DNA from 4 places in the Megasphaera jansseni genome. Region 1 is predicted to be linked to each of the others. Evidence: riboswitches for the same ligand, from Rfam matches in the RefSeq annotation. Region 1 holds a riboswitch; each other region holds the start of a gene.
What was found. A riboswitch is a leader RNA that binds a small molecule or an ion and turns the genes downstream of it on or off. The one in region 1 is predicted to bind S-adenosylmethionine.
Positions count from the first base shown of each region.

Region 1 (7,746 bases):
TTCCCATATGCAGGTTACGGCAGCGGCCTTGATGACGGCCGACGATGTGGTCATCGCCGTATCTCACAGCGGGGCAACGAAAGAACTCTTGCAATCGGTCCAGGCTGCCAAGCAAGCCGGGGCCAAGGTCATCGTCATTACCAGCCACGGTCAGTCGCCTTTGGCTGCTTTGGCCGATATCTGTCTTTGCGGCATGGGACGCGAAGTCCAGTACACATCGGAAGCCGGTGCGTCGCGCCTGATCCACATGGCCATCGGCGACGTCCTCTATACGCGCGTGGCCATGCAGGAAGAAACGGTCTTTCGGGACAATATGGAAAAGATGCGCCGCGAAATCGGCAAGAAGCGGCAGCGCTGATTTTGGCTACGAAAATCGGCCGTTCTGTGGTACAATAAAGCTGTTCTTATTGCAAATAGAGGAAGGATGATTAGCAGGTGAAGAAATTCTTGGAAATGGCGACTATCGTCGAGAATGAAGCCATTATTCCTGAAGTCTGGAAAATGGTATTCCATGCTCCGCAGATTGCCCGGGAAGCACAGCCCGGCCAATTTGTCAATGTCCATCGCGATGGGGGACAGACCTTTTTGCGCCGGCCTTTCGGTATTGTCGATGCCGATGCCGAAACGGGCAATGTCACGATCATTTACCGCCTGGTCGGCAAGGGCACCGTTGAAATGAAGGGCCTGCGCAGCGGCGACGCCCTGAGCGTCGAAGGCCCCCTGGGGGAAGGCGTCTTTACGACGGCACCGGGACAGGTCCTGCTGGCTGGCGGCGGCGTCGGCCTGGCTCCGCTCATCTTTTTGGCCAAGCGCCTGGACCATCCCATCGTACTCGTCGCCGGCAAGACGGCGGCTGAAACGTTCTGGACGAAGTTCTTTGAACCCTATGCCGGCCAGATCTATGTGACGACCGATGACGGATCCCAGGGCATCAAAGGTTTTGCCGTCGATGCGCTGCCGCAGATTTTTTCGGAACATGCTATCGACCGCGTATCGGTCTGCGGGCCGACGGTCATGATGAAGACCATCGCCCAGGCTTCGGCCCAAGCCGGCGTGGCTTGTGAAGTGTCCATGGAAAAACGGATGGCCTGCGGTATCGGCGTCTGCCTGGGCTGTACCTTTGAAAGCAAGCTCGACGGCAAACGCTATAAAGTCTGTGCCGACGGGCCTGTATTTGACGCGAAGGAGGTCTTTGCATGATCAGCGAACGCATTGCCGTCCAATTTGCCGGTATTTCCATGAAGACACCGGTCATGGGAGCATCGGGGACCTTTGGATTTGGCGTAGAATACCGTGATTTTCTCGACCTCGACCACGTCGGGGCCATTATTTCCAAGGGCATCACGCCGCTGCCGCGGCCGGGAAACCCCGGCGTCCGCATTGCAGAAACGCCGGCAGGGATGCTCAACTGCATCGGTCTGGAAAATCCCGGCGTCGAAGTCTTCAAGCGGGACATCCTGCCCAAGGTCAACGAAACCTGCCAGACGCCGCTCATCGTCAATATCTCGGCCGGGACAGCCGAAGAATACGGCGAATTGGCAGCTCAGTTAGACGTCGATGGCGTCGCAGCCCTGGAAGTCAATATTTCCTGCCCCAATGTCAAAGAAGGGGGCATCGTCTTCGGCACGCAGCCGGAAGCGGCTGCGGCTGTAACGCGCAGCGTCAAGGACCATACGAAGAAGCCGGTCATCGTCAAATTATCGCCGAATGTCACGGATATTACCGTCATGGCTAAAGCCGTCGAAGCGGCCGGCGCCGATGCCGTATCGCTCATCAATACCCTGACGGGTATGGCCATCGACATCAAGACCCGCCGCCCCTTGCTGGGCAATATCACCGGCGGCCTGTCCGGCCCGGCTGTGAAGCCCGTCGCTCTGCGCATGGTATGGCAGACGGCCCAGGCCGTATCCATCCCCATCCTCGGCCTGGGCGGCATCTCGACCTGGCAGGACGCCGTCGAATTCATGCTGGCCGGCGCCAGCGCCGTCGCCGTCGGTGCCCATAACTTCGTCGACCCCAGAGCCGTCGAAACCATCGCCGAAGGTCTGGACCAGTACTGCCAGGACGAAGGCATCGAACATATCCAGGACATTGTAGGGGCATTAGAGATTCGTGGCTAGGGACTAGTGGCTAGTGGCTCGTGGTTAGTGGTTAGTAGTTAGTGGCTCGTGGCTCGTGGCTCGTTGTGGGAATCCAATTCATGAGCCCGTTGGGTATATGTAAGATTCCCGTGACCCATTGATATGAGCGGGCCGCCCTTTGGGACGGCCCCTACGAAGCGGTCCATGGGACCGCGGCTAACCCCTAACTGCTAGCCACTAACCACTAAAAAAGGAGCTGTTGCATGTGCAACAGCTCCTTTTTTCTATTATTTATTTCTTATTCTTTTTTCGTGATGCGAAGTCGCCGCCGGCCTGGATGACGTTGACGACGACGATGAGGATGATGATCGTCGCCAGCATGACGTCGGGACGGAAGCGCTGGTAACCATAGCGGATAGCGATGTCCCCTAAGCCGCCGCCGCCGATGGCGCCGGCCATGGCCGATGCCCCGATGAGATTGACGATGAGGACGGTGATGTTATTGATGATCGTCGGCAGGGCTTCGGGAATGAGGACCTTGCGGATGATTTGGAAGGGCGTAGCCCCCATGGATTCCGCTGCTTCGACGAGGCCGAAGTCGACGTCGCGGATGGACGTTTCGACGAGACGGCTCAGGAAGGGGATGGCGACGATGGTCAAGGGGACGCAGGCTGCCGTCGTACCGATGGACGTGCCGGCAATGAGGCGCGTCAGCGGGATGATGGCGACCATGAGGATGATGAACGGGATGGAACGGATGATGTTGACGATGGTGCCAAGGATCTGATTGATGAAGCGGTTTTCCAGGATATGGCCCTTGCTGGTCGTGACCAGGGTGATACCCAGGGGAATCCCGATGATACCGCCGATGACCGTAGCGACGGCGACCATATAGAACGTTTCTTCAATGCCTTGGAGCATTAACTTAATGATTTCTTGGGACATAACCTAAAACCTCACTTCCAATCGGTAATGTTTTGATATACGAGAATGCTTTGGCCTGTGTTTCCATGTCGCCCATGATGACGACGATGAGGTAGCCAAAGGGTTCATCCTGGATGTAGTCGATGTTGCCGTAGAGGACGCTGACTTCGACGTTGAATTTGCGGACAATATCGGCGACGACGGGATCATTAGTGGCAGCGCCCTTAAAGCGCAGGCGGACGAGCATGTTGCGGTCCGGTGCCGGCTGATCCGTGACGCCCAGGTTCTTGATGCCTGCCGGCAGTTCCATGTTGATGATGGACGTGACGAAGTCCTTCATGGTCTGGGACTGAGGATTGGTGAAGATGTCGACGACGCGGCCCATTTCCTTGATGACGCCGCTTTCGATGACGGCAACGCGGTGGCAGATTTCCTTGACGACGGCCATTTCATGGGTGATGACGACGATGGTGATGCCCAGGCGCTGGTTGATGTCCTGGAGCAGTTCCAGGATAGATTTTGTCGTCTGCGGGTCCAGGGCTGACGTGGCTTCGTCGCAGAGCAGGATTTTCGGGTCACTGGCCAGGGCACGGGCGATGCCGACGCGCTGTTTCTGGCCGCCCGAGAGCTGGGACGGATAGTTGCCGGCCCGGTCACTGAGGCCGACCAGGTCGAGGAGGGACGCGACTTTCTTTTCGATGACGTCTTTCGAGGCGCCGACGAGTTCCAGCGGGAAAGCAATGTTTTCGGCAACCGTACGGGATGATAAGAGATTGAAGTGCTGGAAAATCATGCCGATGTTCTTGCGTTCTGCCCGCAGCTGGGATTCATTCATCTTGGTCAAATCCTTGTCGTCGATGATGACCTGGCCGCTCGTCGGTTTTTCTAACATATTGATGCAGCGGACCAGCGTCGATTTGCCGGCACCGCTCTTGCCGATGATACCGAAGATCTCGCCGTCGTCGATGGTCAGGTTGATGCCCTTCAGGGCCTGGACCTGTGCGGCGCCGCCGTAGGTCTTGGTAATATTTTTCAGTGTAATCACAGTATCAACTCCTCAAAATAGGCGTAACTAGAAAAAGCAACCACAAAAAAAGGCCGTCATGCAGATGACGGCCGTATATACGGTTTCATTTCATCTGTCGGAATGTTCCGTTGGAATTGGCACCTTCCCGGTAGGGGGTTGCCGCAGCGTCATCGGGCCAGTCCCTCAGCTGCTCTGGATGAAGGATATATGGTTGTTGCGTTTTATAATAGCACGGATGGCCGGGCTTGTCAATGGAAAATCGTTATTGCGCCCAGTCGCCAGCCGTAAAGACCGGTACCGTCGTGCTGTCGGCTTTCGTCCCGGTGATGGTCAGATCCGGTGAACCGACCATGAAATCGACGTGGATCATGGAATCGTTGAGGCCGGCTGCGGCGACGGCGTCTTTATCCATATCGGCACCGCCAGCCAGGCAGGTCGGATACGATGCGCCCAGGGCCAGGTGACACGAGGCGTTTTCGTCGAAGAGCGTTTCATAGAAGAGGATGCCCGACAGGGAAATGGGCGAGTGATAGGGGATGAGGGCCACTTCGCCGAGGCGGCAGGCACCGTCGTCGATGGCGATGAGCTTCTGGAGGACGTCTTCTCCCGTTTCGGCTGCGGCGTCGACGACTTTGCCGTCTTTGAAGGTCAGGTGGAATTTGTCGATGAGGTTGCCGTTATAGACCAGGGGCTTGGTGCTGTAAACCGTGCCGTTGACGGCATCCGCCTTGGGCGCCGAATAGATTTCTTCCGTCGGGATGTTGGCGTTGAAGAGCAGGTGGTCCGCCGTTTCTTCCATGCCGCCCTGCCAGATGTGACCGGCCGGCAGGCCGATAGTCAGGTCTGTTCCCAGGTTGTTCGTATAATGCAGGCTGGTGAAATGCTGGTCCGTCATCCAGGTCCGGCGCTTCTTCAATTCGGCCAGATGGGCATCCCAATCGGCCAGGGCATCGGCACCGTCGGCACGGGACGACTGGAGGATTTGCTTCCACAAGGCTTCGTAAGCGGCGGTAGCATCGAGGTCCGGGTAGAGCAGTTTGGCCCAGACGGCACTGGGGACGGCGGCGACGAGCCACGTCGTCTTCGAGGCCATCATGCCGTCGATGTATTCCTTCAGGGCTTCATTCTGGGCTTTCTGCTGGGCGAAAATCTTCTTGGTGTCGATGCCGTCCATGAGGTACGGGTTGGCCGAGATGAGGCTGAGGAAGGCCGCTTTCTTATGGTAATAGTAAAGGCTGAAGTCGCGGCGCCAGTCCGGCAGGGATTCGAAATATTGCAGATCTTCGTGTTCGTAGCGCAGGCGGGCCATATCGTCAGACCGCCAGTTGCAGACGACCTGGGCGGCGCCGGTTGTATAGGCTTCTTTTGTCAAGAGGGTGACGAAGTCGTGCGATTCGACAGGGGCATTGATGACCAGGGTCTGGCCTTTTTGGAGATTCAGGCCCTTCTGTAAGAGGACGCGGGCATAAGCCATTAATTGTTTCGTAGTTGGCATAAAATCACTCCTTAGTAGATGAGGATAGGACAGGGACTTTCCAGGCCGTGTGCTTCCACAGGCGCCAGTTCAGGGCACTGGCGTTGATGGCCAGGCTGATGATGAGGCTGATCCAGTAGCCATAGGGCCCGTAGGACGTGACATGGGCCATGGCATAGCCCATGGGGATGCTGATGAGCCAGTAGGTCACAAAAGCGACATACGTGATGATTCTGACATCCTTATAGCCGCGAAGGATGCCCTGGACCGGGGTACCGGCTGCATCGAAGAAGGAAAAGGCGACGGCGTAGAAGATGAACATGCGGATGGCCCAGAAGGTCTCGGCATCGCTGGTGAAGATGGCCGCAATAGTATCGACAAAGTGATAGGTCACGATGATGAGGGCGATGGCAATGGTAAAGGCCGTCATCTGGCAGAGCACGGCATACTGCCGGGCAGCGGCGTAGTTACGGGCGCCGACTTCGTAACCGATGACGATGGTCGCCGTCAGGCTGATGCTCCAGGGCAGGGTATAGGTCAGGGTCGAGAAACTGATGGCTGCCTGGTTGGCTGCCAGGTATAAGGTGCCGAATTCAGCCATGAGCAGGCCGACGATGGAGAAGAGGCTCGTTTCGCAGAAGACGGCGATGAAGATGGGAATGCCCAGTTCCAGCTGATGGTAGCAATGGTACCAGCTGAAAGGCCGCAGGCGGCTCCAGAGATGGTAGGAACGAAAGGGTTCCATCCATTGCAGGACGGCGGCGAAGAGCAGGAAGGATACCCAGGAGGCCAGGGTAATGGCATAGCCCGTCCCGATGCCGCCCATGGCCGGAATGGGACCGGCGCCGAAGATGAGCAGGCGGAAGAGAATGATCGTCAGGACCAGGTTGGTCACTAAGATGGCCATGGAGACGTGGGTCTTGCCGTGGGCGTCGACGATATAGCGCATCGTCGCCTGCAGGCAGATGGGAACCAGCCCCAGGGCCAGGGCCTTGAGGTATTCCCAGGCGATGTAGCGGACTGGCGCGTCGAGGCCCATGAAGTCCAGGAAGGGCGGCATGAGGACGGCGCCGGCCAGAAAAATGACGGCCGTAAAGCCCAAGCTCAAATAGAGGCTCTGCATGATGTACGTCGGGATTTCCTCAGACTTCTGAGCGCCCCGGAGCTGGGCGATGATCGGCGAGATGCCGAAAAAGATACCGCACAGGCCGGCAAAGACGGGATACCAGATATTGACGGCAACAGCGACTCCTGCCAAGTCGATCGTCCCGGCCTGACCGCTGAAGATAGAACTGAAGACGGCTGTGCCGACCTGGGCCATCTGGGTCAGGAGCAGGGGGAAGAATAAGGCCAGGAAATGGCGGAATTGGAACCAATGGGGGAACATGATATCCTCCTTGTATGAAAAAGGGCTTGTCGCACGTGCGACAAGCCCTTTAAAGTTGTTAGTGGCTAGCAGTTAGTGGTTAGCAAATTACAAACTCTGTACTACCAACTATAAAGAGAAAGGGACCACGCATGATAACAGAAACCTTCGTGCGACAGCACCTTTGAGTTTGATGCCCCAAATCACATCAAACATCAAACATAAACGAAAAAGGGACCGTGCATGATGGCCGAAACCTTCATGCGCCAGTCCCCCTTTTCAGTCAAACTTATTTACCCATAGCATTGACTTTGGAAGCCAACCGGGATTTTTTACGAGCTGCAGTGTTTTTATGGAGAACGCCTTTCTGTGCGGCGCTGTCGATTACGCTGCTAGCTTTATCGAATGCTTTTTTAACAGCTTCAGCGTCACCAGCGGCGATAGCTTCGGTCGTACGGCGGATAGCAGTATGAACAGAAGATTTAACCTGAGAGTTAGCTGCGTGGCGAGCTGCGTCTTTTTCCATCGTTTTGATATTGGATTTAATCTGCGGCAATGGATTCACCTCCCTAATTTACAAGAACACTAGAAGAAATTTTACCATATGGCGCAGAAAAAAGCAATACCTTTTTCACAAGACATACGATTAAGCTTTGCCTTCCGAACCGAGGACGCATTTGATCTTGTGAGCGACGATGTCGTGGACGAACTGACGGCCGTCGGCGAGGTACTGGCGCGGGTCGAAATGTTCCGGATGCTGTGCCATGTGCTGACGGATGCCGGCAGTCAGGCCGAGACGGAGGTCGGAGTCGATGTTGATCTTGCAGACAGCCATGGAAGCGGCTTTACGGAGCTGGTCTTCAGGGATACCGAT
Region 1 is NZ_JBHYRR010000012.1:53,505-61,250, forward strand. It holds gene ACE418_RS06245 (MurR/RpiR family transcriptional regulator) at 1-358, shown strand, start outside; gene ACE418_RS06250 (dihydroorotate dehydrogenase electron transfer subunit) at 436-1,200, shown strand; gene ACE418_RS06255 (dihydroorotate dehydrogenase) at 1,197-2,120, shown strand; gene ACE418_RS06260 (methionine ABC transporter permease) at 2,373-3,026, opposite strand; gene ACE418_RS06265 (methionine ABC transporter ATP-binding protein) at 3,007-4,050, opposite strand; SAM riboswitch class I at 4,138-4,235, opposite strand; gene ACE418_RS06270 (aminopeptidase) at 4,295-5,527, opposite strand; gene ACE418_RS06275 (MATE family efflux transporter) at 5,532-6,893, opposite strand; gene rpsT (30S ribosomal protein S20) at 7,162-7,428, opposite strand; gene fba (class II fructose-1,6-bisphosphate aldolase) at 7,519-7,746, opposite strand, start outside.

Region 2 (7,746 bases), on a different contig from region 1:
GCCATCATGGGGTCCGTCAAAAAGATGCATCACGGCATCGCTTCGAGCATCCTGGCCTTATCGCGCAACCTCGGCCAGGCCCTGAGCATGGCTGTCGTCACTTTCATTATGACGACAGAAACGGCCAATCAGCCGTCCTATACGGATGGCATCCTGGCGGCCTTACATGCATCATTTGCCATCTTAGCCGCTCTCTGTTTCCTTGCCGTCGCGGCCTCGCTGGCCCGTGGCAATAGTCAAAAAAAAGCTTGATTCAGGAGGTATTTCCATGAAAAAACAACTCATCGCAGCCGTTACGGTTGCATCGCTCCTCGGTTTTGCCGGCGGTACAGCCGTCCAGGCCTTCAACCTCGGTTCCATCTTAAAAGTCGGCGGCATTTCCGTCCTCGTCTCTAAGTACGGCGATTCCATCAACGATTTCCTCAACAAACTGCTCATGAAGAACGGTGTCGGCACGGATTATGCCACTAAGGTCGTCCCCATCGTCAGCGTCGGCACGGGTAAATATATCGGTGCTGTCCAGGTCATCGGCCCGTCGGCACAGGTCGAAAAAGTCAAGGCCGTTGCCCAGCTGGAAGGCGAATTCAACGGCATCGCCCGCGCCAATGCCCTCATCCCTATGGCTACGACGGACGTCAGCAATCTCAACCGCGTCCAGGGTGTCGGCGTATCGGCGACTATTGATTTCAAATTCTGATGCCTTCCCTAAGCGATGAGAGCATGGTAAAATAAGACAACATAATTTTATAAGGAGGCCCTTTGCTTGAAAACTTATCAGCCCATTACGGCAGAAATCATTGAAAAATTAAAGGCTATCACCGGTCCGACTTATGTCAAGACCGATAAAGACCTGCTCTTACAGTATCAGACAGACTATGAAACCAATCCGGCCATGTTCCACCTTCCGGAAGCAGCCGTATCCCCGGCCAACGCCCAGGAAATCTCGGACATCGTCAAATTGGCCAATGAATACGACTTCCCCATTACCGTCCGCAGCGGCGGCACCAGCCTGGCCGATGGCGCCATCCCAGTCTGTGGCGGCCTGGTCCTCTGCATGGACCGCCTCAACAAGATCATCGAACTGAATGAAGAAGGCATGTACATGACCGTCGAAGCCGGTGTCCGCACGGTAGACTTGCAGAACGCCGCCAAGAAAGTCGGCCTCATGTATGCCGGCGACCCGTCCAGCGCAGAAAGCTGCCTCATCGGCGGTAACCTGGCTACCAATGCCGGCGGCCTGCGCGCCGTCCGCTACGGCGTCACCCGCGACCAGGTCTATTGCCTGGAAATCGTCACGCCGACTGGCGACATCGTCGAATGTGGCCGCATCCTCAAGAAATGCTCTACCGGCTATGACCTGGAACAGCTCATCATCGGTAGTGAAGGGACGCTGGGCATCATCACCAAAGTCACGGTCAAACTCATCCCCCTGCCGCCGTACCGCTTCGACGTCCTGGCCATCTACACGGATCCGCGCCAGGCCCTGCATATGGTGCCGAAGCTGATGAAAGCCGGTATCGACCCGACCAGCGTCGAATACATGGACAATTCCTACGTCCGCGGCTGTGCTGACTACTGCCACTACAAAGACATGCCCCATTATGACGACGGCATTTACGTCATCATCACAGTCGAAACATTCCACGAAGATGAACTGGACACCAAGATGGATGCCGTCTGCACGATTTGTGAAGAATCGGGCGCTGCCGAAGTCCTGGAAGCCGATGACCGCGTCTGGAACATGCGCCGCAACTGCCAGACATCGGTTGAACTGCAGAGCAAGGTCTTCCTCACGGACGACGTCGTCGTACCGGTCCATAAAATCGCCGGGACCATTGAAAAAATCATGGACATCGGCAAGAACTATCCCTTTGAAGTCAAAATCAACGCCCATATCGGCGACGGCAACCTGCACATCGTCCTCTGCAAAATGGACATGAGCGACGAAGAATGGGAAAAGAACGTCGAAGAATTCCACCAGCAAGTCTATGCCTATGCCTACAGCGTCGGCGGCCGCCTGGCCGGTGAACACGGCATCGGCGCCAAGAAACTGAAATATATGGAACAATTCACGCCAAAAGGTGAACTGAAAATCATGAAGACCATCAAACGGGCCATGGACCCGAAAGACATCCTCAACCCGGGGAAAGTGATTGATGCGTAAAAAAAGGGCTTGTCGTCATGCGACAAGCCCTTTTTAAGTGGCTAGCAGTTAGTTGTTAGCGGATGGTTTTAAATTTGAAGGTTTTCTCTGCAAACTACAAACTCTGTGCTACAAACTATAAAGTAAACGGGGCATCACATGATGGCAGAAACCTTCGTGCGACAGCCTCTTTTTGAGTGGTTAGGGGCTAGGGGTTAGTAGGGGCGCCCACGTGGGGCGCCCGTTTACGCAAGTCGGTCACGGGATTCTTACACATCCCCGACTACAAACTACAAACTATTTCCCCCGCAAGAGCCGCATGGCCATGACGGCCATGATGACTAAGAGGGCCGTGACTAAGGCGAAGGAGGCGTAGAGGCTGAAGGCCCGGCCGATGAAGCCCAGTACGGCCGGTGCCAAGAGGATGCCGGCGTAACCGATGGTGCTGACGGCAGCTACGGCATCGGCGACGGGCATGTCTTTCTGCGTTCCCAGAAAAGAGTAGAAAATCGGCACGGTATTGGCACAGCCGACGCCGATGAGGACATATGAGGTAAACAAGAAAGGACCGCTTCCGATGAGCAGGATACCTAAAAATCCGGCAAAGGCAATTGGCAGAGAAAAGGCCAACAGCCGCCGTGGTCCTAAATGCATGGTCAGGGAATCTCCAGGCAGACGGGCCAGGAAGGCTGACGCCGTGAACAAGGTCAGACCCAGGCCGGATTGGGAAATGTCGATGCCTTTTTCCGTCGTCATGAAGACGCCGCTCCAATCGTTGATAGAACCTTCTACCAGGAAGGCAATGGTGCAGACCAGGCCGACGAGGATGATTTTCCCTTTCGGCAGGACCAGGGAAGCACCTTTACTGGATGCCTGCCGTTCCCCATGGAGGTGAGGGGCGAAGAAGCAGACACAGAGGACGATAAAGACGGCTCCGGCCAGCATGACGACTTTCCAGTAAAGTCCCAGATGGAGCAGAGCTGCAAAAAAAGCGGCACCGGCGAAATTCCCCAGGGACCACATGGCCTGAAGGCCCGACATGAGCCGTTTACGGACTTTCCGTTCAATGAAGATCCCGTTGATGTTGACGACGACGTCGAGCAGCCCCAGAGAGGATCCGAGGAGGACGGCCGTAATCAAGGCCGTCGCATAAACGGGCACATAGCAGAGGATGTTCAAGACGACGGCAATGGCCAGGCCGGCAACCGTCAAAGACCGGCGGCAGCCCAGACGACCGGCGATGGCCCCGGCCAGCATCATCATGATCAGGGCGCCTAAGCCCACGGCCAGCAGGAGGAAGCCCAGATGGTCGTCGGGAATCTGCAGCTGCCGCTTCAGGAAAGGAATGAGCGAAGCCCACGACGTAAAGCCGAAGCCGCCGAGGAAGTAAAAAGCTTTAGCGCTGTAAATCTGCCACAGGATATCTCGTTTATTCATCATTTTCTATCACCTCACACTAAAAAAAGCCGGACAAGAAACCACCCAGGGCTGCACCTTTATCGAAAGACGCGTTTACGTACGCATCCTTCCTCCAGTGCAGGACTGAAGTGACATCTTATCCGGCTTTATACTATACGAGCATAAGCCTCCGATGAGCGATATTATTATAACATAAAAAGAAAATTTCCTCAAGAATGACAATATTTCTTGACAGATTCCTTGAGAGATGATAATATGTACACCAACAACAAAACATTGTCTTTCATCAAGAGCAGTCGAGGGAATGGCCCGATGACGCTGCGGCAACCCCCTATCGGGATAGGTGCCAAGTCCAGCGGTGTATACCGGCAGATGAACGAATCGCAAATTGAGCCGTCATCTGTATGACGGCTTTTCTTTTTGACCGGCAAGCCCTTATGTTAGTAGAGATGCAGAAAGGAAATGATTACATGAACGCAACAGTAAAAAAACTCTTCGCCGCCGTCCTCATTACGACGACATGCCTCTTTGCCGCCGGCTGCGGTTCGTCTTCCAATTCCGGTGCTTCCGGTGACAAAAAAGAAATCAAAATGGGCGTCACTGCCGGTCCCCATGCTGAAGTCATGGAAGAAGTCGCAAAAGAAGCGGCTAAACAGGGTATCACCATCAAAATCGTCGAATTCAACGACTATGTACAGCCGAACAAAGCCCTGGCCGAAGGCGATCTGGACATGAACTCCATGCAGCATCAGCCGTACATGGATAATGTCGTCAAGAAACAGGGCCTGAAGATTACGTCCATCGGCAAGACCATCATCCTGCCCATGGCCGTCTATTCTCACAAATATAAAGACATCAAAGACGTCGCAGACGGTGCCAAAGTCACCATCCCGAACGACCCGACCAACGGAGCCCGCGCATTGCTCCTGCTCCAGCAGGCCGGCCTGATTAAATTGAAGAACGGCAACTCCGTCGACGCTTCGGTAACGGACATCACCGATAATCCCAAGAACCTCCAGTTCGTCGAACTCGATGCCGCTCAGATTCCCCGTTCCCTCGACGATACGGACCTGGCCTGCGTCAACACCAACTATGCCATCCCGGCTGGTTTGAACCCGCAGAAAGATTCGATCCTCGTCGAATCGAAAGATTCGCCGTATGCCAACGTCATGGCAGTCCGTCAGGGCGACGAAAACAACGAAACATACAAGAAAGTCTTAGAAATCTACCAGTCGGAACCGATCAAGAAATTCATCGAAGAACACTTCCAGGGAACCATCCTGCCGGCGTTTTAGCAGCTAGTGGCCAGTGGTTCGTGGCTAGGGGCTAGTGGCTAGTGGCTAGTGGTTCGTAGGGGCCGCCCAAAGGGCGGCCCGCCTGAATCCTCTTAAAAGGGCTTGTCGCACGTGCGACAAGCCCTTTACTTATGGTATAATAAGGGTTGTCCATCAGATTCAGAAAGGAGACACCGTTTATTATGAAAGCCGTATTTGTCGATTTCGAGATGAACCCTATCGGCCGGGACCAGAAGGAAGCGCGCCGCATCTGCAAGGGGGAAATCATCGAAATCGGTGCTGTCAAAATAGATGAAGACGGGAATGAAATCTCGTCTTATAAAGAATATGTGCTGCCCGAATATACGACAGCCATGAATCAGACCTGTCAGGAACTGACTGGTATCACCATGGAAATGCTGGCCGGGAAGCCCCATTTCCGCCAGGCCTTCGACCATTTCCTGACCTGGTGCAATGAAGGCTGCCCCAATGCCTACGAAATGTTCGCCTGGAGTGAAAACGACTGGCGCCAGCTGGACTGCGAACTCCGCCTCAAAGAAATCGACGAGCACGACGACCGCGTCCGCTGGATGCTCGACCACTGGCAGAATTTCCAGCAGATTTACTGTAACCTCCTGGGCCTGGATAACGTCATTTCCCTGGACAAAGCCGTCAGCACCTTGGGCGAAACCTTCGACGGCCAGATGCACGACGCCCTCTGGGATGCCCGCAACACGTCCAAGCTCTACGTCTTATCGAAGAAGAAAGAAGAATTCCGCGACATCATGCAGCCTATCATCGACGCCACCAAGCCGGCCGAACCGCTGACGTTCTCCCTGGCCGACGCCTTCCGCGCTGCCCGCAAGTAACGAGGGCGGCCATGGAAGATACGACACTCCGGATGGTTTATATTTTTACAGACATCATCCTGCCCATGATAGCCGGATATGTCGCCAAAAAGCGGAGATGGCTGACACCGGACCAGTCGAATTGGCTCATCCGCTTCAACATTATCGTCATCATGACGTCCCTGACCCTGCTCAGCTTCTGGGTCCTGCCCATGCGGACGGATTTGCTCAGTCTGCCTTTCTTTGCTTTTTTCAACGGCCTGCTGCCCCTGGCCGTCGTCCTCTTGCTGGGCCGGCAGCGCAAATTCTCGTCCTTTGTCGACCGCGGCAGCTATCTCATCGCTGCCATCCCGGCCAATACAGGGATGCTCGGCGGCCTGTGCAGCTATATCCTATATGGAGAAATGTCCTATGCCTATGTACAGATCATCGGCGTCTTTCAGAACCTGCTCATGTTCTTTGTCCTTTTCCCCATGGGCTACTACTACCAGCATGGCGGCAAAGACCGCAACTTCTTCGTCTTTTTCAAGGATAATTGGAAATCGATCTTCATCAACTGGAATCAGTTATCCGTCGTGGCCCTGGTCATCGGCACGGCATTGCACGCTGCCGGTATCCCCAGGCCGGCTGCCGGGACGACGATTTTCCAGGCCCTGATCCATGTCAGCGCCTGGGTAGCCCTCATCCCCGTCGGCTACCTCATCGACTTTTCCCACTTCAAGGACTACGCCCGTAAGACCCTGGACCTCATCCCCATCAAGATGGTCCTGACGCCGCTGGTATCGTATTTCCTGGCGTTGTACTTCACGTCGGATCCGGTGCTCCTGGGAACGATTGTCATCGTCATGGCCACACCTTGTGCCATCAACGCCTTAATTACAGAACGCCTTTACGACTTGAACGTCAACCTGGCCATGGCGCCGTTCATTACGACACAGCTCCTATATATCCTCATTCTCTATCCTGCTTTTTATCTGCTCGTATCCTGGGGATACTTGCCTTTCAAATAACTTTCGCGAGGTGCACTCATGACTCATACCCGAATCCGCTCTCTCTGTCTGGCTTTATGCCTGCTCATCGTTACGCTGAGCCTGACAGCCTGCTATACGATTACCCTCAAAGAACGGCGCGTCGACGGCATGGGCTCGGCCATTTCCCTGAAACTGCCGGGAAATCTCCAGAAGCTCGACTTCCCCGTTCCCGTCGACCCGCTGACCCAGCGTTACTTCAAGGGCAGCCGCCTGTACGGTGAAATAGACAGCGGCCTGTATATCGCCATCTATACCAACAGCATCGATACACAGCAGATGTACGATGACCTGCACATCAGCCAGGGCCAGGCCATCAGCCAGCGCCTCAACCAGACGGCTGAAGCCGCAGCCGGCGCCGTATTATCGAAAATCGACGCCCAGAACGTCTCGGTCAGCCAGGACACGACGACCGTCAGCGGCCAGCACGCCGTCGTCCAGACCTTTACGTTCACCTATGAAGACAAATCCATGAAAGCCCGCCTCATCGGCTTTGCCGACGGCCCGGCCACCTGGATCGTCGTCGTAGCCTGCGACGGCAGCAAAGAAGATAAAGTAAAACTCGCCGATGAAGTGCTCGATTCCATCCGAATCAATTAACCGCCTAATCGCCTGCTTGCATACGCCGGTAAATGGGCAGCCGCTTCAAGTGGCGCAAGGTAAAGATAGCCGTAATGCCGATGAGGATGCCCGTCCCCGTACCGGCGACGGCCAGGATGGGCAGGTAGAGCATAATCTTGATATTTCCGACGACCAGGGAGGCCACGATGACCTGGCCCAGGTTGTGGAAAATACCGCCAGCTGTGCTGACGCCGATGATAGAGAATTTCCCTGTCTTCTGCAATACCATCATGGCACCCAGGCTGAAAGCTGCCCCGGCGACGCTGTACAAAAAGGCGTTGATGCCGCCGCCAAAAGCCGTAGCCAGGATGATGCGCACGAGCAGGATGAGGCAGACGTCGCGCTTGCGCGGCAGGGCATAGAGGGCGATGACCGTAATCAGATTGGCCAGCCCCAGTTTCGCCCCTGGTGCG
Region 2 is NZ_JBHYRR010000025.1:7,323-15,068, forward strand. It holds gene ACE418_RS09835 (MFS transporter) at 1-252, shown strand, start outside; gene ACE418_RS09840 (hypothetical protein) at 269-697, shown strand; gene ACE418_RS09845 (FAD-binding oxidoreductase) at 764-2,164, shown strand; gene ACE418_RS09850 (MFS transporter) at 2,441-3,583, opposite strand; SAM riboswitch class I at 3,843-3,941, shown strand; gene ACE418_RS09855 (MetQ/NlpA family ABC transporter substrate-binding protein) at 4,033-4,857, shown strand; gene ACE418_RS09860 (3'-5' exonuclease) at 5,040-5,705, shown strand; gene ACE418_RS09865 (AEC family transporter) at 5,717-6,694, shown strand; gene ACE418_RS09870 (hypothetical protein) at 6,713-7,312, shown strand; gene ACE418_RS09875 (Gx transporter family protein) at 7,317-7,746, opposite strand, start outside.
Region 2: another riboswitch for S-adenosylmethionine. It lies ahead of ACE418_RS09855 (MetQ/NlpA family ABC transporter substrate-binding protein); the one in region 1 lies ahead of ACE418_RS06265 (methionine ABC transporter ATP-binding protein).

Region 3 (7,746 bases), on a different contig from region 1:
TTAAGAGTGAAAAAATTGAAATCCATAAAATATAAATAATTGCCACATTGGCATGTAATATGTTAAAGAGATTAAACGAAAACATAACGTTTAATCTCTTTTTTATTCTTAAAAATTATAAGCGAAACGCCGACAATGACTTAATGGTATATTTGACAGGCCTTTTTAATCGTGATATACCGTACATATGCGCAGAAGCGAAGATGTATTTTATAGCCTTTATTCTTTATTTGTCTTAACATCTTCAGCTCCTCCGCACCAAACTATTTGTTTTTTGTAAGTATAGGAGGAATTTGTATGAATGGTGTTGTTTTAGTCACCTGTGCTATCGTCATCCTGGCGGTAGCCTATCGGTTCTATGGCAAGTGGCTGGCTAAGACGTGGGGAATCGATCCCAACGCCCTGACGCCGGCTCATCGCCTGGAAGATGGTCAGGATTATACGCCGTCTTCTAAATTCACGGTTTTTGCCAATCAGTTCTCGTCTATTACCGGTGCCGGCCCTGTCACGGGCCCAATCATCGCAGCCGCTTATGGCTGGCTGCCGGCCTTCTTATGGCTCATGATCGGCGGCGTCTTCTTCGGGGCCGTCCAGGACTTTGCAGCTCTCTATGCATCGATGAAGAATGACGGCAAATCCATGGGCGTCCTCATCGAAAAGTATATCGGCACGACGGGCCGCCGCCTGTTCCTGCTCTTCTGCTGGGTCTTCAGCCTGCTGGTCATCGCCGCTTTCGGCGATATCGTCGCTACGACCTTCAACGGCTTTGCCAAAGATGGGTCCATGGTCCTGCCTAATGCCGCAGCGGCTTCCATTTCCATGCTCTTTATCTTCGTCGCCATCGCCTTTGGCCTGTTCATCAAGAAGTTCAATCCCAGTGAAAAGGTACGCTTTGTCATTGCCATTGTCCTCTTGATTGCCATGCTCTATGTCGGCATCGACCTGCCGATTTACCTGGACCGCATGACCTGGTTGTATATCATCTTCGCTTATATTTTCTTTGCTTCCATCATGCCCATGTGGCTCTTGAAACAGCCGCGTGACTATATCAGCGCCTTCCTGCTGCTCATGATGATCGCCGGCGGCGTCATCGGCATCTTCGTTGCACAGCCGACGCTGAATATGCCGGCCTTCACGTCCTTCTCGGTCGGTGGCAAGGATTTGTTCCCGATTCTGTTCATCACCATCGCCTGCGGTGCCGTTTCTGGCTTCCACAGCCTCGTTTCCTCCGGTACGTCGTCAAAGACCCTGGATAAAGAACAGGATTCCGTCTTCGTCGGCTATGGTTCTATGTGCGTTGAATCCGTTTTAGGTGTCGTTTCCCTGGTCATTGCCTGCGCAGCCGCTTCTAACGGCCATGTCGCTTCGGGGACTCCGTTCCAGATTTTCTCCGGCGCTGTCGCTGGTTTCTTCACCATGTTCGGCCTGTCCCAGACGGCCGCTGCCTGCATCATGACCATGTGCGTTTCGGCCCTGGCCCTGACGACCCTCGATGCGGTCGGCCGTATCGGCCGTATGTCCTTCCAGGAATTGTTCAGTGTCGATGAAGGACAGGAAATGAATGCTATCCAGAAAATCTGCGTCAATAAATACTTTGCTACGGTCATCACTTTGTTCTTCGGCTTCCTGCTCTGCCTGGGCGGCTATATGAACATCTGGCCGCTCTTCGGGTCGGCTAACCAGCTGTTGTCGGCTATGGTCCTCATCTGCCTGACCGTCTTCCTCAAGACGACGGGCCGCAAGAGCTTCATGCTGTACGTCCCGATGGTCGTCATGTTCTGCGTTACCATGACAGCACTGGTCGAATCGGCCTATGCCCTGATCATCAAGATTGCCTCGGGCAACTGGTCGCTCCTCATCGAAGGCCTGCAGTTCGTCCTGGCCATCGCCCTGATGGTCCTGGCTGTTTCCATCGTCTACCACTGCGGCAAAGAACTCGTCCACGCCGACAATAAAACGGCGCACCACGACGCTCAGCCCACAGCCACGCATTGAGGGTGTGTTAGCAGTTAGCAGTTAGCAGCTAGCCGTTACCGGTAGCTGTTAGACACTAACGGCTAACCCCTAACGGCTAACCCCTTAAAAAGGAGCTTGTCGTTATACGACAAGCTCCTTTTACTTATAAAAAATGTAATTTATAAAGTTAAATCTCTGTTTGTAATACGAGGTATAACGTTTACATTGTAAAATATGAAAGTTTTTGCTTAAAATCCCTTGACAATATACTAAGTAAAGTGTACAATCTCAGTAACGTTTCCGATAGGGAACACTTCATTTTCAATCATTAAGAGGTATGTAATCATGGGGTACTTAAAAAATTTGACCATCATGTGTTGTACGATATGATCGTATTGTACAACCATTCATAAGGACAATACAATACGAAACCTATTCATCCAGAGCAGCCGAGGGACTGGCCCAATGACGCTGCGGCAACCTACGTACGTAAGGTGCCAATTCCAGCAGGAATCAACCTGGCAGATGAAGTCATGGGCATACGTCTATTTATAGCGCCATCTGCATTTATCAGGTGGCGCTTTTCTTTTGCCGAAAAGGAGCTGATGACATGGAGCATGTGGCAAAGTATTTGACAGAGTTAATTGGCAATACGCCGCTTTTGGAACTGACCCACTGGCAGGAGGTCCACGGCCTCAAGGCCCGCATCCTGGGCAAGCTGGAGTACATGAATCCTTTGGGCAGCGTCAAAGACCGCGTGGCTGCGGCGATGATCGAAGAGGGAATCCGTCAGGGGAAAATCAATCAGGATACAGTCATCATCGAGCCGACGAGTGGCAATACGGGCATCGGCCTGGCCCTGGTGGCCGCCGTGAAGGGCCTGCACCTGATTTTGACCATGCCCGACACGATGAGCCTGGAACGGCGTAAGATCGTGTCGGCCCTGGGGGCGGAAATCGTGCTGACACCGGGCATCGAGGGGATGCGCGGCAGCATCGGCAAAGCCGAAGAATTGAGGGATTCTTACGGCAACGCCTTCATTCCCCAGCAGTTCGACAATCCGGCCAATCCGGCTATCCATCGCCAGACGACGGCTGAAGAAATCTGGCGCGACACGGATGGCCAGGTCGATATCTTCATTTCATCTGTCGGCACGGGGGGAACCATTACGGGGACGGCCCAGGGCTTGAAAGCCCATAAAGAAACGGTCCAGATCGTTGCCGTCGAACCGAAAGATTCTGCCGTCCTTCACGGCGGCCGGCCGGGCCCGCACGCCATTCAGGGGATTGGCGCCGGGTTCATTCCGAAAGTCCTGGATATGTCTCTCGTAGATGATGTGATCGACGTATCCAATGAGGACGCCTACGGCCGGGCGAGGGAAGTGGCCAAGACCGACGGCCTGCTGGTCGGCATTTCATCAGGCGCGTCGTTGCAGGCGGCCCTGGAGCTGGCCATCCGGCCGGAAAACGAAGGCAAGACCATCGTCGTCCTCCTGCCGGATGGCGGCGAACGCTATTTATCGACGGCTTTATTTGAGGGGTAAGGCATCTAAGCCGGTATAGAGGGGGAAAGAAAATGAACAAGAAGCGCATCATAGCTATACTGGCTTTTTCGACAGTACTGGCCGTCGCGGGGGCCTTGGCGGGCTGCGGACGCAGCGATACCGCTGAGAGCGGCGGCACGGTGACGCTGACCAATGTCTCGTATGATCCAACCCGTGAGTTATATAAAGAATATAATGAATTATTCCAGAAACATTATAAAGAAACGACAGGCAAGGATATCCGCATCATCCAGTCCCATGGCGGATCGGGCAGTCAGGCCCGGTCGGTCATTGAGGGCAGCCAGGCCGATGTCGTGACTCTGGCCCTGGCCCATGATATTTCGCTCATCGAAAAGGCCGGCCTCATCCATGAAGGCTGGCAGAGCGATTTTGCCAATGATTCGGCACCGTACACGTCGACCATCGTCTTCCTGGTCCGCAAGGGGAACCCGAAAGGGATACGCGACTGGGATGATTTGGTGAAACCCGGCGTGAGCGTCATTACGCCGGATCCCAAGAGCAGCGGCGGTGCCTGCTGGAACTTCCTGGCGGCCTGGAGCTGGGGGCTTGACCATTTCGGGGGAAATGAAATCAAGACCCGTGCTTTCCTGACCGACTTGTACCGCAACGTCACCGTCATGGATTCCGGGGCCCGCGGCTCGACGACGACCTTCGTCGAAAACGGACAAGGTGACGTCCTTATCGCCTGGGAAAACGAAGCGCTTTATTCGATGCAGGAATATCCCGATAAGTTCGACCTCGTCGTTCCCAGTATCAGTATCCAGGCCCAGCCCAGCGTGGCCGTCGTCGACCGCCTGGCACGGCGCAAGGGCCATGAAGCAGCCGCCCATGAATACCTGGCCTACCTTTATTCCGATGAAGCCCAGGAGCTGGCTGCCAAGAACGGTTTCCGGCCGTCGAATCCGGACATCCTTCAGCGTTATGCCGACCGTTTCGATCTCAAGGTCAAGCTGACCAAGATCAGCGACTTCGGCGGCTGGGATGCAGCTTATGTCAAATTTTTCAATGACGATGCCTTGTTCGATAAGATCATGGCCGACGTCAACGGTAACGAATAGGAGGGGAGCCGGATGAAACATTTTTTTGCCCGTTCCGGCGGGCGCAATCAGATTATTCCCGGCTTTGGCCTGTCCATGGGCATGACGATTACCATGTTGTCCCTGCTCATTCTCATCCCGCTGGCTTCGGTCCTGGCCCATTCCCTGCAGCTGACGGCGAATGACTACGCCAAGCTTATCACCAACAGCGGCATCCGCAATGCGTTCATCACCAGTATTTCCTGTTCCATCCTGGCAGCGCTGGTGAACTGCGTTTTCGGTTTCATCCTGGCCTGGGTCCTGGTCCGCTATGAGTTCACGGGCAAACGGCTCCTGAACGGCGTCATCGAACTGCCCTTTGCCCTGCCGACGGCCGTCGCCGGCATTACCTTATCCAAGCTCTATTCCGATACGGGCTTCTTTGGCAGCTTCTTTGCCAGCTATGGCATCCAGATCGCCTATACCAAAATCGGCCTGACCATCGCCATGATCTTCGTCGGCATTCCCTTCGTCGTCCGCTCGATCCAGCCGGTCCTGGAAAAGCTCGACCCGACGTATGAAGAAGCGGGCAGTATGCTCGGCGCGTCGACGTTCACCATTTTCCGGCGCATCATTTTCCCGGAACTGCGGCCGGCCCTCCTGACCGGCTTTGGACTGGCTTTTGCCAGAGGCCTCGGCGAATACGGCAGTGTCATTTATATTTCCGGCAACAGCGCCAAGCATCATACGCAGGTCGTATCGTACGTCATCATGCAGAAGCTCAATTACGTCGATTACGCCAGCGCGACGGCCATTGCCCTGGCTATGCTGGTCATCGCTTTTGTTACTTTGTTTTCGATTAATATGATCCAGGTCCATCAGGCCCGGCGCGTCCAGTAGAGGAGGGGAGACGTTATGAAACACAGTAAGACCGAAGTCGTGCTGCTGACTATCAGCGTCCTCTTCGTCGTCATCATGCTCATTGTGCCCCTCATTTCGGTCATCACCAATTCGCTGGCCGAAGGCTGGGATTTCTACATCCGGGCCCTGACGACGCCCTACGTCCTGTCGGCTTTGCGCCTGACTTTGATCGCGACGGTCATCGCCGTCTTCGTCAATACGATTTTCGGCCTCGGCGCGGCCTGGGCTATTTCGAAATTCGATTTCCGCGGCAAGCATTTCCTGACGACGCTCATTGATATCCCCTTTTCCATCTCACCGGTCATCGCCGGCCTGGCCTTCATCATGACCTTCGGCCGCATGGGCTGGATCGGCCAGTGGATCGAAGTCCTCAACGATTATTGGGGAACGGATATCCAGATTGTCTTTGCCGTTCCTGGCGTCATCTTGGCGACGATTTTCGTCACCTTTCCCTTTGTCTTCCGGGAAATCATCCCCGTCCTCAGTACCAACGGCCGCGATGAAGAGGAAGCGGCAGCCCTCATGGGGGCCAGCGGCTGGACGATTTTCTTCCGCATCACCCTGCCGCAGATCAAATGGGCCCTGCTCTATGGCATCGTCCTCTGTACGGCGCGGGCCCTCGGAGAATTCGGGGCGGTCAGTGCCCTGTCCAAGCTGCGCGGCGAAACCTTTACGCTGCCCCTGGAAATCGACGCCCTCTATCAGTCCGGGTCGGCCGATTCCATCACGGCGGCCTTTGCCGTATCGTCGCTGTTAGTCCTGTTAGCCATCATCGTCCTGCTGCTCCGGACTTTCCTCGAAGCCAAGGCCGATAAGACGTCATAAAGGAGGTGAAGCGCATGTATGTCGAAATGAAACACATCGAAAAGAATTACGGCTCCTTCCACGCATCGCGCGATGTCTCCTTTGGCATCGACAAGGGCAAGCTCGTCGCCCTCCTCGGGCCCAGCGGCAGCGGCAAGACGACGATCCTGCGTATGCTGGCAGGGCTGGAGAACCCCAACAGCGGCGACATCTTCATCGACGGCCGCCGGGTCAATGATATTCCCGCAGCCAAGCGGGGCATCGGCTTCGTCTTTCAGAACTACGCCTTGTTCCGCTATATGACGGTTTACGATAACGTCGCTTTCGGGCTGGAAATCCAGAAGCGGCCGAAAGCGGAAATCCGGCAGCGCGTCCTGGAGATGATCGACCTCGTCGGCTTGTCGGGAATGGAAAAGCGTTATCCTAACCAGCTTTCCGGCGGCCAGCGTCAGCGTGTCGCCTTTGCCCGGGCCCTGGCGCCGAATCCCCAGGTCCTGCTCCTGGATGAACCGTTTGCCGCCATTGACGCCAAGGTCCGGCAGGAACTGCGCAACTGGCTCAAGGATACGATCCACCGCGTCGGCATTACCAGCATCTTTGTCACTCATGACCAGGATGAAGCCGTCGAAGTGGCCGATGAAATCATCATCACCAACCACGGCCATATCGAACAGGTCGGGACGCCGCTGGATATTTACCGCCAGCCCCGGACGCCCTTTGTGGCTCAATTTATCGGAACTCCGGTTGTCATCGACAACTGCAACGTCCTCACGGGATTCCTGCAGATCGGAGCCGGAAAACAAGCCATCGTCCGGCCTGAGTTCCTCAAGATTTATAAACAAGGGACTTTGAAACAGTACATCAGTGCCGCCGAACAGGGGACGGTCGAAGCCGTCGTCTTCCGCGGCAGCCACCTCGATGTGACGGTCCGCATCAAGGGCCTTTTGATCCACGGGGAATATTCCTTCGACGATCCGCCCCTGTCTGTCGGCGAGACCGTCCAGGTCCTCATTTACCGCTTGTACGTCCTCGACGGCGACAAGACCTATTTGAAAGAAAACAGTGCCATGACGTCGGCCGACGTTTTCTACATTTAACGAAGGAGTTATGCTATGCAGATTACCAGCGAGAAGATCATCCATACGGATGTCCTCATCATCGGCGGCGGGACCGCAGGCTGTTATGCCGCCCTGACGCTCCGCAGCCTGTCTGATGCGTCCATCGTCATCGCCGAAAAGGCCGATATCCGCCGCAGCGGCTGTCTGGCAGCCGGCGTCAATGCCCTGAATGCGTACATCACCAAAGGCCATACGCCGCAGTTTTACGTCGATTACGCCAAGAAGGATGCTGCCGGCATCGTCCGGGAAGACCTGCTCCTTACGATGTCTGAAGGCCTCAACAAAGTCACGAAGAAGCTGGAAGACCTGGGACTGGTCATCTTGAAGGACGAAAAGGGCGAATACGTCGCCCGCGGCACGCGCAACA
Region 3 is NZ_JBHYRR010000008.1:68,276-76,021, reverse strand. It holds gene ACE418_RS04760 (hypothetical protein) at 1-4, shown strand, start outside; gene ACE418_RS04755 (carbon starvation CstA family protein) at 298-1,995, shown strand; SAM riboswitch class I at 2,390-2,488, shown strand; gene cysK (cysteine synthase A) at 2,567-3,499, shown strand; gene ACE418_RS04745 (sulfate ABC transporter substrate-binding protein) at 3,532-4,578, shown strand; gene cysT (sulfate ABC transporter permease subunit CysT) at 4,591-5,436, shown strand; gene ACE418_RS04735 (sulfate ABC transporter permease) at 5,452-6,282, shown strand; gene ACE418_RS04730 (sulfate/molybdate ABC transporter ATP-binding protein) at 6,309-7,358, shown strand; gene ACE418_RS04725 (adenylyl-sulfate reductase subunit alpha) at 7,374-7,746, shown strand, end outside.
Region 3: another riboswitch for S-adenosylmethionine. It lies ahead of cysK (cysteine synthase A); the one in region 1 lies ahead of ACE418_RS06265 (methionine ABC transporter ATP-binding protein).

Region 4 (7,746 bases), on a different contig from region 1:
TCGAAAAGCCGCGGCGATTGAGCAGGATGATGGCCTGCTGGCGAGCCGCCAGGGTCTCTTCCAGGAGGTTCAATAAGGTATCGGAAACGACACGGTAGTTCCCACGGGCCAATTCATCGCGCATATCGACGACCTGGACCGAAGGCAGCGGCCGCTGGCCGACGCGCTCAGTCAGCTCGACCAGCACATAGTCACCCTGCAGAGCCCTATAGTAGTCGCCCAGTGCCGGCGTCGCACTGCCCAGGACAACGGGACAGCCATAGTAGGCGGCCCGCTGGCGGGCGACCGCGACGGCATGATAGCGCGGCGCTTCATCCTGCTTATACGAACTGTCATGGGCTTCGTCGACGATGAACAGACCGATGGACTGGGCCGCCGTGAAGACAGCCGACCGGGCACCGATGCAGATATGGCTGGTCCCATTTTGCATACGCAGCCAATTGTTGCGTTTCTCCCCTTGAGAAAGCTGGCTGTGCATGACGACGACATCGTCGCCGAAGCGGCGCAGGAAGCGGCGGACAATCTGACCGGTCAGGGCGATTTCCGGCACTAAGACGACGACCTGCCGGCCCTCTTTCAGGACTTGGCTGGCCAGCTGCATATAGATTTCGGTCTTGCCGCTGCCAGTGATGCCGTGGAGGACGTAGGTTCTGCCTTGTTCATCACTTCCGATAACTCTAACTGCCTGGCGTTGTTCCGGTGTCAAGGTAAAAGGAACATCACTGGAAAGGGTCGGCAGGATATTCGTCGTCCTGGCCGGCCGCTGGCTCCAGCGGGCCAGCCCCGTTGCGCAGAGGCGGCGCATGAGGTCACGGCTGTAGCCCTGGCCCTGCCAATAGGAAACGGCTCCTTCCCCCTTCTCTTTCAAGGCCTGGAGCAATTCCTGCTGACGCCGCCGGCCGTGGAGGAGGTCTTCTTCATCATCATGGACAAAAGAAAGCCAGTCTTCCATCTTGTCGGCAATCTGGTTCTTATAGTAAGTCCGGCTGGTCAGGACCTGACGGGCTAAGGCCTGTTCTACGAGTTCTTTGCCAAAACGGCGGACAAGGCTGCCCTTTTCACGGCTTCCCTTGTCGGCCACATAGGCCTGGAGCTGCCGCCCTTCAGGACTCACCGGCGTGGCCGGGCCGACGGATAAAAGGTCCTGACGGACCAGGCCCTTCTTATCGATCATGAACAGGCGCAGGGCTTCCGAAAGGTTGCAGACATAGTAGTCACGGATCCAGAGGGCCGTGCGGATCATTTCTTCCTGGAACCCCGTCTGCGTCGACAGCAGGCCCTCGACGGGTTTCAGCGTGAAATCAGCCGGTTCATCCAGCTGCTCATGCAGGGCGACGACGATGCCCTCTTCCCGGCGGTGTCCAAAGGGCACGAGGACACGGCTGCCGATGCGGACGGCCAGGCCGTCAGGAACGATATAGGAAAAGGTCTGCTGCAGCCGTTTCGCCGTCGTATTGATGATGATTTCAGCAATCAAAGGGACACCTCCTTTGTGTAGGGCTGTCGCACGAAAGCTTCTGCCATCATGCGAGACCCCGTTTACTTTATGGTTTGTAGCACAGAGTTTGTAGTTTGCAGAGAAAACCTTCAAATTTAAAACCATCCGCTAACAACTTGAAAGGAGCTGTCGCACGAAGGTTTTTGCCATCATGCGAGGCCCCTTCAACTTAAAAGTTTTTCGTTCGTAGTTCATCGTTCATCGCGATGGATTGATATTTTTAATCCCATACGACAAACGATGAACGACCTACGATCAACGTAAAAAGAGGCTGTCTTAATGCGACAGCCTCTTTTCTGAATGTTCAGTTTATCGAACCGCCTCTTATAAGCCGGCTTCTTTGCGGAGCGTGTCGGCTTTGTCTGTCTTTTCCCAAGGCAGGTCGAGGTCGTTGCGGCCGAAGTGGCCATAGGCAGCGGTCTGTTTATAAATCGGACGCTGCAAGTCGAGCATGGCGATGATGCCAGCCGGACGGAGGTCGAAGTTCTTTTCGATGAGTTCGACGATTTTTTCGTTCGGGACTTTACCCGTACCGAAAGTTTCGACGTGGATGGAAACCGGGCGGGCTACGCCGATGGCATAAGCCAGCTGGATTTCGCATTTGTCAGCCAGGCCGGCAGCGACGACGTTCTTGGCGACGTAACGGGCTGCATAAGCGGCCGAACGGTCAACTTTTGTGGGGTCCTTGCCGGAGAAGGCACCGCCGCCATGACGAGCCATGCCGCCATAGGTATCGACGATGATCTTACGGCCTGTGAGGCCCGAATCGCCCTGCGGACCGCCGATGACGAAGCGGCCAGTCGGGTTGATGAAGAGCTTCGTCTTGTCGTCGAACAAGCCTTCCGGCAGTTCCGGTTTGATGACGAATTCGAGGAGGTCGCTTTCAATCTGTTCGCGGCCGACTTCGGGGCTGTGCTGTGCCGAAATGACAATAGTATCGATGCGGACCGGTTTGCCGTCTTCATATTCGACCGTGACCTGGGTCTTGCCATCGGGACGGAGATACGGCAGCGTGCCATCCTTGCGGACTTTGGCCAGGCGGCGTGCCAGGCGGTGTGCCAGGGAAATCGGCAGCGGCATGTAGTCGTCCGTTTCGTTGGTGGCATAGCCGAACATCATGCCCTGGTCGCCAGCGCCGATGGTATCGAATTTATCCGTATTGCCTTCTTTCTTTTCCAAGGCATCGTCGACGCCCATCGCGATATCCGGAGACTGTTCGTCCAGGGAAACGAGAACGCCGCAGGTGTCGCAGTCAAAGCCATATTTAGCGCGGGTATAGCCGATTTCACGGATCGTTTCGCGGACGATGTGCGGGATATCGACGTAGCACGTCGTAGAAATTTCACCGACGACGTGTACCATGCCAGTCGTTACCAGGGTTTCGCAGGCAACGCGGGCGTTTTTATCTTTTGCAAGAATGGCATCCAAAATGCTGTCCGAAATCTGGTCAGCCATTTTATCGGGATGGCCTTCGGTTACGGATTCGGATGTAAAGAATTCACGATTTTTAGCCATGAGTGATCCTCCTTAAAAAAAATTCCCCTCATTCATGACTTCATGAGAGGGGCTTCTAATCCCCATCTGCCAGTATATCACTGCTGGAATTAGCACCTTTCATAGCTGAAGGTTGCTGCGACATCACAGGGCCAGTCCCTCCGTCGTCTCTTGATGGTTCTTTATTTGGTTTGCTTATCCATTATAATTCAAGTCCGTCTATTTTGCAAGTATTTTTTATGCCTAAAAAACATTGTCTACTAGACGTTGCCCCATGGGCAGGGTTATAATGTAAAAGATAGAAAGGATGATTAGATATGACCAAATTGCGGCCTAGAGATATATTCTTCAACGACCCTTATTTCGATTATGCAACCTGCAGCAAGCCCGGCGACCTGCGGCTGGCCAAGCGGGTAGAAGTATTGGGCAAATGGTACAAGACCCAGAGCCTGGTAACGACCCTTCTCACCCAGGAACGGCTGACCTTCAGCCGCCACACCGGCACGGACAAGGAAGACGCCTTGATACTGCGGATCTATGAACGGACAGCTGACCGGCTGCTCATCAACACGTATTATACGTCTAAGCAAAACCCGGAAGAAATCTACGCCGGCACGATTCACCTCGAACGCTACGACATGGCCCAGACCATGGAATCCTTTTCCTATATGGGCATCATCGACCTGCTCATGCTCCAGACGGACAGCCAGATCCTCGGCCTGACCGATGTCTTTGAAGACATACAGATGGCCAAACACGCCGTAGCCCATGCCCTGGGCATCTATCTCATGGCCATCTGCGACCAGCCCTGGTCCGATGAAGCGGTCACAGGCGGTCAGGAAACGCCAGCCATGATGATGGGCAAAGAAAAAGAAGAACTTCAGCAGCTGCGGGAAGAAAAAGCCCAGATGGATGCTGACAGAGAAGAACTCCTGCGCCTGCGCCTGGAAGCCAAGAACCGCACGGCCGTCCTTTCTGAACTAGAACGGCTGCGCCAGGAACTCGATGCCGAACGGACCGGCCGCGAACAGGACCGCAAACAGTATGAAGACCGCATCCGCAAGCAGGAACAGTACATCGAAAAGATAAAGGAAACGGCATCCAGTCAGATTGCTGAACTCCTGGCCCTGCGCAAGGAACTCAATAAGCGCCAGGTACGGCCGGACTTGGCCAAGGGCCAGGCACCGCGGAAAGTGACGCCTCAGGAAGCGTCGCGTTCGGCCCGGGACCCGGAAGACCGCGGTCTGGACCTGCCCTCTTTCATGACCCAGCGCGATTATACGCGCCAGCTGGACCGTTTCCTCAAGGAACGCCAGATAGCCCTGGCCGGCGGCGATCCCGACTGGCAGCGCCGCATCCAGCGCCGTTTCAGTGCCGTTGTCGTCATCAGCGGCCGCCCGGGCGATGACCGGCTGCTGAAAGAATCAGCTCTCTTAGTCATCAACATGGAAGATGGCAAGACACCGCTCGTCCGCTGGGCCATTACCGAAGCCAAAGAAAAAGGCTGCCCCCTCCTCTCCATTGGCCCGACCAACCTCAACGGCTTCGCCAAAGCTATCGTAGGGCATGTGAGTGGTTAGTGGTTAGTGGTTCGTGGCTCGTGGCTCGTGGCTCGTGGTTCGTGGCTCGTGGTTCGTGGCTCGTGGTTCGTGGCGGGCCGCCCTTTGGGACGACCCCTACAACAACATTAAAGCCATTTGCTAACCCCTAGCGGCTAACTGCTAGCGGCTAAAAAAAGGCGCTGTCGCACGAAGGTTTTTGCCATCATGCGAGGCCCCTTCAACTTAAAAGTTTTTCGTTCGTAGTTCATCGTTCATCGCGATGGATTGATATTTTTAATCCCATACGACAAACGATGAACGACCTACGATCAACGTAAAAAGAGGCTGTCTTAATGCGACAGCCTCTTTTTTCTGCAAACTCCCTGCTATCAGCTATGTTTTTTCTCCATAATGGCAGCCGCACGGGCTACGATGATGGCAGCGAGTTCGTCTTTATCCATTTTTTCTAATTTTTCCATAGAGCCGTCGGGGAAAAGCAGGGTGGCGATGTTAGTCGTCCCTTTGAAGCCGGCCCCTTCGGCGCTGACGTCGTTGGCGACGAGCATGTCGAGGTTCTTCTTCTTGAGCTTCTTCGTGCCGTATTCGATGACGTTCGTCGTTTCAGCAGCAAAGCCGACCAGGGTCTGATGGGTCTTGCGCTGGCCCAGGCCGTAGAGGATATCGGGATTCTTGGCCATTTCAATGGTCAGGGTATCGTCGTTCTTCTTGATCTTGTTTTCTGCCGGATGGGCCGAACGGTAATCGGCGACAGCTGCCGCCTTGATGACCAGGTCGCAGTCATCGTAATAGGAATCGACAGCCGTCTTCATGTCGCGCGTACTGCCGACATCGATGCGGCGAGCCAGGCCGACCGGCGTCTTGAGGTTGTCCGTCGTCCCGGCGACAAGGGTGACTTCTGCCCCTGCCATGACGGCAGCCTTGGCGATGGCAAAACCCATGCGGCCGCTGGAATGGTTGCCGATGAAGCGGACCGGATCAATGGGTTCCCGCGTGCCGCCAGCCGTGACGATGACTTTCTTCCCTTTCAGGAGGTCATTGCGGCAGGCCAGGAGCTCGATGTAGTCGACGATGGTATCCGGTTCGGGCAGGCGGCCGACGCCGTCGATGCCACAGGCCAGATGACCGCTGTCAGGAGCGATGAAATGGTAGCCGAACTTCTTCAGTTTAGCCATATTGTCCTGGGTAATGGGGTTGAGATACATGTTGGTATTCATGGCCGGTGCGATGAGGACCGGTGCCGTCGTAGCCATGACGGTCGTCGACAGCATGTCATCGGCAATGCCGTTAGCGACCTTGCCGATGATGTCGGCCGTCGCCGGAGCGATGACGAAGACGTCGGCCCAGCGGGCCAGGGCGATGTGTTCTACATTGAATTCGGGCACATCGTCGAACATGGATACGGCAACGGGATTGCCGGAAATTTCCCGCATCGTCAAGGGCGTGATCAGTTTCGTCGCATGGTCGGTCATGATGCATTTGACTTCGGCCCCCCGCTTGCGGAGCTGGCTGGCGATGGAAGCCGCCTTGAAGGCCGCAATGCCGCCAGTGATCCCTAAGACAATCTTTTTCTTTTCCAAGCTCATGGAAAACACCTCCGTGTTATTTAATGCCGTCACGCGGTGCTTCATACGTGATCTTGCCCTGGTCGATTTCTTCCATGGCAATAGAAACTACTTTGGTCGTATCGACGTCGACGAGGGGTTCGTCGCCATCGGTGAGCTGGCGGGCCCGTTTCGCAGCCAGCGTAACCAGCGTATATTTGCTGTCTACTTTAGTCATCAGGGATTCAAGGGTCGGTTTAATTAACATAGTTCATCTCTCCTATTATTTGTACAATTCTTTCGTATGGGCGATGCGATAGGCATTGCGCGTCACTTTACACTGTTCGGCTTTCAAGATGGAAGCCGCTTCGTCGACGGCCTTATCCAGGTCATCGTTGACGATGACATAATCATAGCGGTCGATCCAGTCCAGCTCTTCCCGGGCCTTAGCCAGGCGTCCGGCGATGACCTCATCCGAATCGGTCTGACGGCCGCGGAGGCGTTTTTCCAGGACAGCCCGGCTGGGCGGTACGATGTAGATGAAGACACCCTGGGGATAGCGTTTTTTGACCTGCATGGCCCCCTGGATATCGATTTCCAGCATGACATGCTTGCCTTCTTCCAGCATCTGGTAAACGTACTTCTTCGGCGTGCCGTAGTAGTGGTCGTAGACCTTGGCGTGTTCCAGGAAGGCATCTTCGGCCAGGAGCTGCTCGAACCGCGCGTTATCGGCAAAATAATAATTGACGCCGTCTACTTCCCCGGGCCGGGGGTCTCGGGTCGTCATGGAAATGGAATACTGGATGTTCGGGAACTGTTCCCGCAGAGCGGAACAGATGGTCCCCTTGCCGGCTCCGGACGGGCCGGATACGACGATGAGCAATCCGGAATCATTCATAGCATTATTACTCCTTTTCTGTTTCCCCGTCTTCGGCGGCATCCTCCCAGAAGGAATCGCTGCCGGCGGGAACGATGCGGTGAGAAATCGTCTCGGGCTGTAACGCCGACAAGATGATCCAGCCGTTGTCCATGACCAGGACCGACCGGGTCTTGCGGCCAAAAGTCGCATCGATGAGGGTATTCCCATCACGGGCATCCTGGACGAGGCGCTTGATGGGCGCCGATTCAGGACTGATGATGGCCACGACTTTGTCGCCCATGACGACATTGCCGAAGCCGATATTTAATAAGTTGAAATTCATCATTCGATATTCTGCACCTGTTCGCGTATCTTTTCGATTTCATTCTTGAGCTGCAGGACCGCTTCGGTCACGGTCAGGTCGCCGGCCTTGGAACCGATGGTGTTAGTCTCGCGGTTCATTTCCTGGATGAGGAAATCGAGCTTGCGCCCTACTTCACCGGGGCTTTGCAGCATGGTGTGCAGCTGGTTCAGATGGCTGCGGAAGCGGACGACTTCTTCGGTGAAATCGATTTTATCCGAATACATGGCCACTTCCTGCAAAAGGCGGTCCTCGTCGGGAACGGCGGCCTGGACCTTGTCCATGAGGGCCAGGATTTTCTTTTCCAGTCGTTCTTCATAGGCCTGGACGATGACGTCCTTGCGGCTGGCAATGGATTCGACAAGGGCTGCCATCTTATCGGCCCGGCCGAGGAGATCGCGGCTGATATTGGCCCCTTCCCGTTCGCGCAT
Region 4 is NZ_JBHYRR010000003.1:19,970-27,715, forward strand. It holds gene priA (replication restart helicase PriA) at 1-1,477, opposite strand, end outside; gene metK (methionine adenosyltransferase) at 1,823-3,013, opposite strand; SAM riboswitch class I at 3,073-3,173, opposite strand; gene ACE418_RS01680 (hypothetical protein) at 3,310-4,572, shown strand; gene coaBC (bifunctional phosphopantothenoylcysteine decarboxylase/phosphopantothenate--cysteine ligase CoaBC) at 4,923-6,137, opposite strand; gene rpoZ (DNA-directed RNA polymerase subunit omega) at 6,154-6,363, opposite strand; gene gmk (guanylate kinase) at 6,379-6,993, opposite strand; gene remA (extracellular matrix/biofilm regulator RemA) at 7,001-7,297, opposite strand; gene ACE418_RS01705 (YicC/YloC family endoribonuclease) at 7,297-7,746, opposite strand, start outside.
Region 4: another riboswitch for S-adenosylmethionine. It lies ahead of metK (methionine adenosyltransferase); the one in region 1 lies ahead of ACE418_RS06265 (methionine ABC transporter ATP-binding protein).